Regions from separate parts of the Prochlorococcus sp. MIT 1307 genome, predicted to be linked through region 2. Evidence: predicted binding sites of a transcription regulator. Region 2 holds the regulator's gene; the other holds the start of a gene.

Region 1 (3,418 bases), 800 kb from region 2:
TTTAGGTGGTTCACTAAATTTAGCCAAGGAAAAAAGTGCTCACCACAAGATGATTGTCAAAGGTGGAATTTTGAGTGAAGATGTAAGATTACAACTTGAACAATGGTTCAAGTTAAGGCGTAAATCCAAACTTAAAAACTAGACAATTCTGTATCAAAAAGATTAAGTAACTTATCTACATTTTCAGACGTAGAGTTGTAACCCATTAGGCCAATTCTCCATACCTTCCCAGCCAAAGCCCCCAAACCTCCTCCTATTTCTATACCAAAATTATTTAACAAATGAAGAGTAAAGGCTTTCCCATTTATTCCATCAGGGATGCGAACAGTCGTCAATGTAGGCAACCGTAACTCTTTTTGGACATGAAGTTCTAACCCAAGGCTCTGAAGCCCGTCCCATAGGCGTTCAGCATTAGTTCTATGACGTGTCCAAGAGTTTTCTAAACCCTCTTCAGAAAGAAGCCGTAGTGCTTCTCTCATCGCAAAATTCATATTTACTGGCGCTGTGTGGTGATAGACGCGGTCACTACCCCAGTATTTATTCAAAAGAGATACATCTAAATACCAGTTAGGCACTTTGCCTACTCGTGAATTGAGTTTTTCTTCTGCCCTAGAGCTAATTGTAAAAGGACCAAGTCCAGGAGGACAACTTAATCCCTTTTGACTACAACTATAAGCAAGATCTACCCCCCATTTATCTATAAATAGAGGTACTCCTCCAAGTGAAGTGACTGTGTCTAAAAGCAAAAGGCAATCATGTTTTTTACAAAGGCCACCAATCCCTTCCATTGGTTGACAGACACCTGTTGACGTTTCTGCATGAACTATTCCCAAAACCGTAGGTTTATGGAGCAATATTGCTTCTTCAATTTCACCTAGTGAGAATGCTTCACCCCAAGGCTTTTCTATAGTCACAACATCGGCTCGATATCTTTCTGCTATATCAATTAAGCGACTTCCAAAATATCCATTATTTGCTATTAAAACCTTGTCCCCTGGCTCAACAGTATTAGCTATTGTTGCTTCCATAGCTGAACTCCCAGTACCACTCATTGGAAGAGTTAAGCGGTTATCCGTTTGCCAGGCATAGCGAAGCAACTCTTGAACTTCACTCATTAAATCAACATAAAAAGGATCCAAATGCCCAACAGGTGGTAGAGCTAGTGCTTTTAGAACATCCGGATGTGCATTAGATGGACCAGGCCCAAGCAAAAGCCTTGTGGGGACGGATATTTGTCCAAAAACTTTGTGGTGGTCTTCAGCAACAGGGAAAAAGGTTTGGAGAGTCACCAAGGCCCTGGTAAAGGTCAATTAGTTCTGAGCCTAAACAGGCAAGCATTAAGCCGCGAAAATTCTTTGAGAGATTGCAATGGGATATAACAGCAAATGAGGATTCAAGAACCAAGACCTACCAAAATTCAAGGACTTGAGACCCAACTTGTTCCAAGCCAAAAAAGAATACAAAATGGTACTTATTGATACAAAACTAGTTTCACACACTTACTAACTTTAAAAACTATCTCTACTTAGTTAGCCAATACCCATGGGCAAATCTCCCCAGGACGTCCTCCGTCAAATAAAAGATGAAAGCATTGAATTAATTGATCTAAAATTCACAGACCTTCATGGCAAGTGGCAACACCTAACTGTCACATCTGACATGGTTGATGAGGAAGCATTTACTAGTGGACTTGCTTTTGATGGATCCTCAATTCGCGGATGGAAGGCAATTAACGAATCAGATATGGCCATGGTGCCTGATGCCAATACAGCTTGGATAGATCCTTTTTATCGCCATAAAACCTTAAGCTTGATCTGCTCAATTCAGGAGCCACGCAGTGGAGAACCTTATGCAAGGTGCCCAAGATCATTAGCTCAAAAAGCTCTTAATCACCTCGCCTCCACTGGCCTTGCAGATACAGCCTTCTTCGGGGCCGAACCTGAATTTTTCCTGTTTGATGATGTTCGTTATAACTCCAGCGAAGGAGGATGTTTCTACAGCGTCGACACAATCGAAGCACCTTGGAACACAGGAAGGATTGAAGAAGGAGGAAACCTTGCCTATAAGATCCAGATTAAAGAAGGATATTTCCCTGTAGCACCTAACGATACCGCTCAAGATATTAGATCAGAGATGTTGCTCCAGATGGGTCAACTAGGGATACCTATAGAGAAACATCATCACGAGGTTGCCGGTGCAGGACAACATGAATTAGGAATGAAATTTGCCGAATTAATTAACGCAGCCGACAACGTAATGACATATAAATATGTAGTAAGAAATGTAGCCAAAAAATATGGCAAAACAGCTACATTTATGCCAAAGCCAGTTTTCAATGATAATGGTACTGGTATGCACGTTCATCAAAGTCTATGGAAAAGTGGACAACCTCTTTTCTTTGGAGAAGGAACATATGCAAACCTTTCACAAACTGCGAGGTGGTATATCGGCGGAATCCTGAAACATGCGCCATCATTCCTAGCATTTACCAACCCAACAACTAATAGTTATAAACGTCTTGTCCCTGGTTTTGAAGCCCCAGTAAATCTTGTTTATTCCCAAGGCAACCGATCAGCAGCTGTAAGAATCCCCCTAACTGGACCTAATCCAAAAGCAAAGAGGTTTGAATTCCGCCCAGGTGATGCAATGGCAAACCCATATTTAGCTTTCAGTGCAATGATGATGGCTGGAATAGATGGGATCAAAAACCAAATAGATCCTGGGGATGGTGTTGATGTTGACTTATTTGAATTACCAGAAGAACAACTGGCAAATATTGCAACAGTCCCATCTTCATTAAATGGAGCACTTAGTTATCTTAAGTCAGACCATAAATATCTTACTGAGGGAGGTGTCTTTAGCGAAGATTTCATAGACAATTGGATCCAGATAAAATACGAAGAAGTCCAACAATTGCGTCAAAGGCCTCACCCACATGAGTTCGTTATGTATTACGACGCATAATTGACAATCTATATTTCAATATTTAAATAAAATCATTTATCAATAAAAGGTCTAAATACTGCTTAGATCTTTTATTGATAAATTACCATTTTATGAACTAATTAATGGGAGCGAAGACTAGATTAAAAATTGTCAGGAGATCTTTGAAATACAATTTCAGAATTCTACTAAATATATTAGCTCTAATAATATTTTTATTAACACTGCTAGAAACTATAGAAGCAGGATCATTAAGAAGAAAGAATGCAGAAAAGGAATTAGAGCTTGTTAACAAAAGTCTAGAGGATTTAGAATTGTATTTACGTGGAGAAGACAAAAACAAAATATGCTTAGAAGCCAAAAAAGCATCGAAGCTAATTAAGGAATCCATTCACGGATTAAAAAAAATAGAGCCAAACTACAATTGGATTGAAATCAGGGAAGTACTAATAAGAATCCCAATCAAAAACTGTCC
Region 2 (3,418 bases):
GGTGGGCCTGTCCAATTCAACTTCTTGCTCAAATGATCTTCTAATAGCACCAATGCAGCCACTGCATCCAAAGGATTCGTTGGTAAGAGCAAACCTCTTGGCAACCAACGCAACCAAATACCTGGCGGCCAAAGTTCCCAATAGCGCTCTCGAGCACGCAAAGTAGTACCCCTTTCCTCAACAATCTCAATAGGAGCAAGACCTTTCAACCTCACTTCCCAATATTTGCTGGTAGTGCCATTGCCTAGAACAATGCCATCTATAGGCCCCTGAGCTCTCCACTCAAGAATGCAATCAATCACCGCATTACTATCTATTACTCTCCCATCTAAAACAAGATCTGCTTCAAGATCAGCGAGTAATAGTCCACACTTTTTGTTGCCTGGGTCAATAGCAATAAAGCTTCTCATAATTTATATTTTGAAATCTTCCCTTGTACTTTTTCCCTGACTTGTAAAGAGATTGCCACGGGATCAGCAGTCTGACTAGTACGCAAAGAAATTGCTTCCAACTCAACAAAACCTTCTTTCCTCTTTAGCAATTCCTTAGCCATTTTATTAACTTCACTGGAATTAAATTGAATTACTGAGCTCAAAGAACCTCTTCTCTTAATCTCAGCAGATGTTGATTCAAACAACAATTGAATCTGTTTAGCTAAAGATTCGTTATTCATCTGACTTAATTCAATAGCTGTGCTAATTATTACCTCTCCCTCATTAACAATATTTATATTGGGCCTTACTTCAGGAAAAACATAGACTGCTTTTTCACCCAACAAAACATTACCTGCAGAGCGAATATTAACTGCCCATGAGCCTTTTTTACTTATTATCTCTTCTAGTCTTTTAATGTCTCCTCTTAATGCTAGAACTATTCTCCTTGAAGGCCTTTGTCCAGGCATAACTCTTCGATAGGCTTCATAATTTGCTCTTTGCAGTAAAAGATCAACTTCTTTTTTTGCATTCATTGATTGATCCAATTGAATTGTTGCAGTGGCTAAAGGTTGACCGCTACTAATAACAACATCGCCCCTACGCAAAGCGTACAAATTCTTCCCCAATTTTTTCAGATCCTTCTCTCCTGATTTAATTTTTGCTTGTATAGCCTCTAACTCAAATAACCCAACACGTAGTTGCCTACTTACTAGAAGCATCAAGCCAAGAGAAATAGCGCTAATGAGGCTGCCAGTAAGAACTGTTATTAAAACTGCTGTCCTACGTGGCCTGAGATTAAAGAAGCTAAGGCGGGCTTTCCCAATCCGACTTCCAAGCAAATCCCCCAAAGTTGCGAGGATGCCACCGAGAAATAACAAAGCAATGATCAGGAGCCAACCAGACACAGAAAAAAGTGAATTTAGTAATGAGCCTTTGTATTACCATCCTGAAACAACGCGTGACTCAACTAAATCGTTTAGCAAGTGCTATTGGATCAAGGATCGATATTTTCTTCCTCTCAATCTGTAGCAAGCCGGAGTTCCGCAAGTCACCTAACAATCGTGTAATTGTTACTCTCGTAGAACCAATTGCTTCAGCAATTGCTTGATGTGAAAGCTTTAAATCTATTGTGATTCCCTTTTGTCCTGGGACTCCAAAATCTCTACAAAGGACAAGAAGGAAGCTCACCAAGCGCGATGACATATCACGATGAGTCAGGGTTTCAATCATAGTTTCGGTCTGTAAAATCCTTGTAGATAACCCTTGCAGTAGTAAAAGCCCAACACTTGCATCACCTTCTATAGCATGCAGAACTGAAGCTGCTGGAGCTGTCACCATTTCTACTCTTGTAAAAGCGACAGCATGATAAAAACGATCCGAACGTTGGCCCGTAATCAAAGAAAGAACTCCAAATAAACTGTTCTCCCTTAGCAAAGCCACTGTAATTTCTTCACCAGATTCATAAACTCTCGATAATCGAACAGCGCCTCGACGTATTAAATAAACTCTTTCAGCTGGGTCTCCAGGAAAAAAAATAGTTTTCGATCGCTCTATCAACTCAGTATTCGCTCCATCAAGACCTCTCATGACATCAAGCAAGGTTCCACTAACAGGCCCCGGCCCATTAATCAGATTTGTTGTTTTTGGTGAGTCTGGTTGTGGTGCATAGCGGCTAAAGCCGCGAATAGCGCCGGCCATTTCGGCGAAGCAGATTGCAGGACGCTAAGGAGAGCGCTTCAAATAACTTGTAGCAATAATGACGTTTTTGAATCTTACTTTTATAAAACTGAAAGTTGAACCGCAAGAAGTTGCTTAATACCTGGCTCAGCAATATCGAGCAAATTATTGAGCTCTGCTCTTGAAAAAGGCTTACCTTCAGCAGTGCCCTGAAGCTCAAGCAAACGGCCATCAGCGTCCATGACAACATTCATATCAACATCCGCTGATGAATCTTCATTGTAATCAAGGTCAAGCAAACAAGTCCCATCCTTTAAACCCACAGAGACTGCCGCGACTTGGCCTGCAATGGGATCATTAATTAAAATGCCTTTCTTTAAAAGCCTTAAACAAGCCAATTTGAGTGCGATCCAGGATCCAGTGATAGAAGCTGTCCTAGTACCCGCATCAGCTTGAATCACATCACAATCAATCAAGAAAGTTTTTTCTCCAAGCACTTCCATATTCAGCACTGCTCTAAGACTTCTCCCAATAAGCCTCTGAATCTCCTGAGTTCGACCTGAAAGCTTCATTAACTCACGATTTTGTCTAGTAGGAGTAGAAGCAGGCAATAACCGATACTCAGCACTAAGCCAGCCTTTCCCGCTCCCTTCCAACCAGGAAGGCACACCTTCCCTCATGGACACACTGCAAAGGACACTTGTGTGACCTGTCTTGATAATCAAGGAACTAAGAGCAAATCCCATCGGGTCCAGGGTTACCTGGCAATGCCTTAATTCATCTGAAAAACGGCCCGTTGCTCTCATCTCAGGAACAGAACTCATGATTTCGAAAAACAAATATACAGATTGCTTTAAGCCTTAAAGAATTTCTAGCAATACACTATAGATAGTGTCAAAAAAGTTGTTTATTGAATTCTCACCGCTAGATTCATGGAATAGAGGTTTGGGGCCTGAAGTTTTTATGATCTCAAGAATTAGCCCTGAGTATCTTCCTAAACAAAGCCGAGCAATTGAAACTAGAGCAGGCCTGCATCCTGTTTCTACTCCTGGCAAGCGAGCACATCTCCATTTAGTTACTTCAGAAGGTCAACTGCAAGTACACACCGCACCCTTTAGAGGAAGTTTCTCAGGCGTCCTTAGCGAGGCACTAAGAGCCGCAGGATTAGGAAGTCGAGTAATTGTGGCGCAATTCTTAAAAGGAGGAGTCTCCCAAGGCCCCGAAGGAGCTGTTCAACTATGTGGACGACTGAAATGGCTAAGACCTTCCATCTCCTGCTGTCTAGTTGAGAACGCAAAAGAAAAGTC

Evidence for each region. Region 2 encodes NtcA, which controls nitrogen genes in cyanobacteria. Its sites were predicted from a motif close to GTANCNNNNGNTAC; they were not measured.
Region 1: a site for NtcA is predicted at 1,468-1,481, ahead of glnA (type I glutamate--ammonia ligase). Genes of this name have one in related genera too.

Annotation. Positions count from the first base shown of each region.
Region 1 is NZ_CP139301.1:209,968-213,385, reverse strand. It holds gene SOI82_RS01245 (nucleoside deaminase) at 1-142, shown strand, start outside; gene SOI82_RS01240 (pyridoxal-phosphate-dependent aminotransferase family protein) at 132-1,292, opposite strand; gene glnA (type I glutamate--ammonia ligase) at 1,543-2,964, shown strand; gene SOI82_RS01230 (hypothetical protein) at 3,069-3,418, shown strand, end outside.
Region 2 is NZ_CP139301.1:1,013,360-1,016,777, forward strand. It holds gene SOI82_RS05280 (resolvase) at 1-410, opposite strand, end outside; gene SOI82_RS05285 (DUF3084 domain-containing protein) at 407-1,339, opposite strand; gene ntcA (global nitrogen regulator NtcA) at 1,398-2,132, opposite strand; gene rph (ribonuclease PH) at 2,213-2,935, opposite strand; gene SOI82_RS05300 (cob(I)yrinic acid a,c-diamide adenosyltransferase) at 3,075-3,418, shown strand, end outside.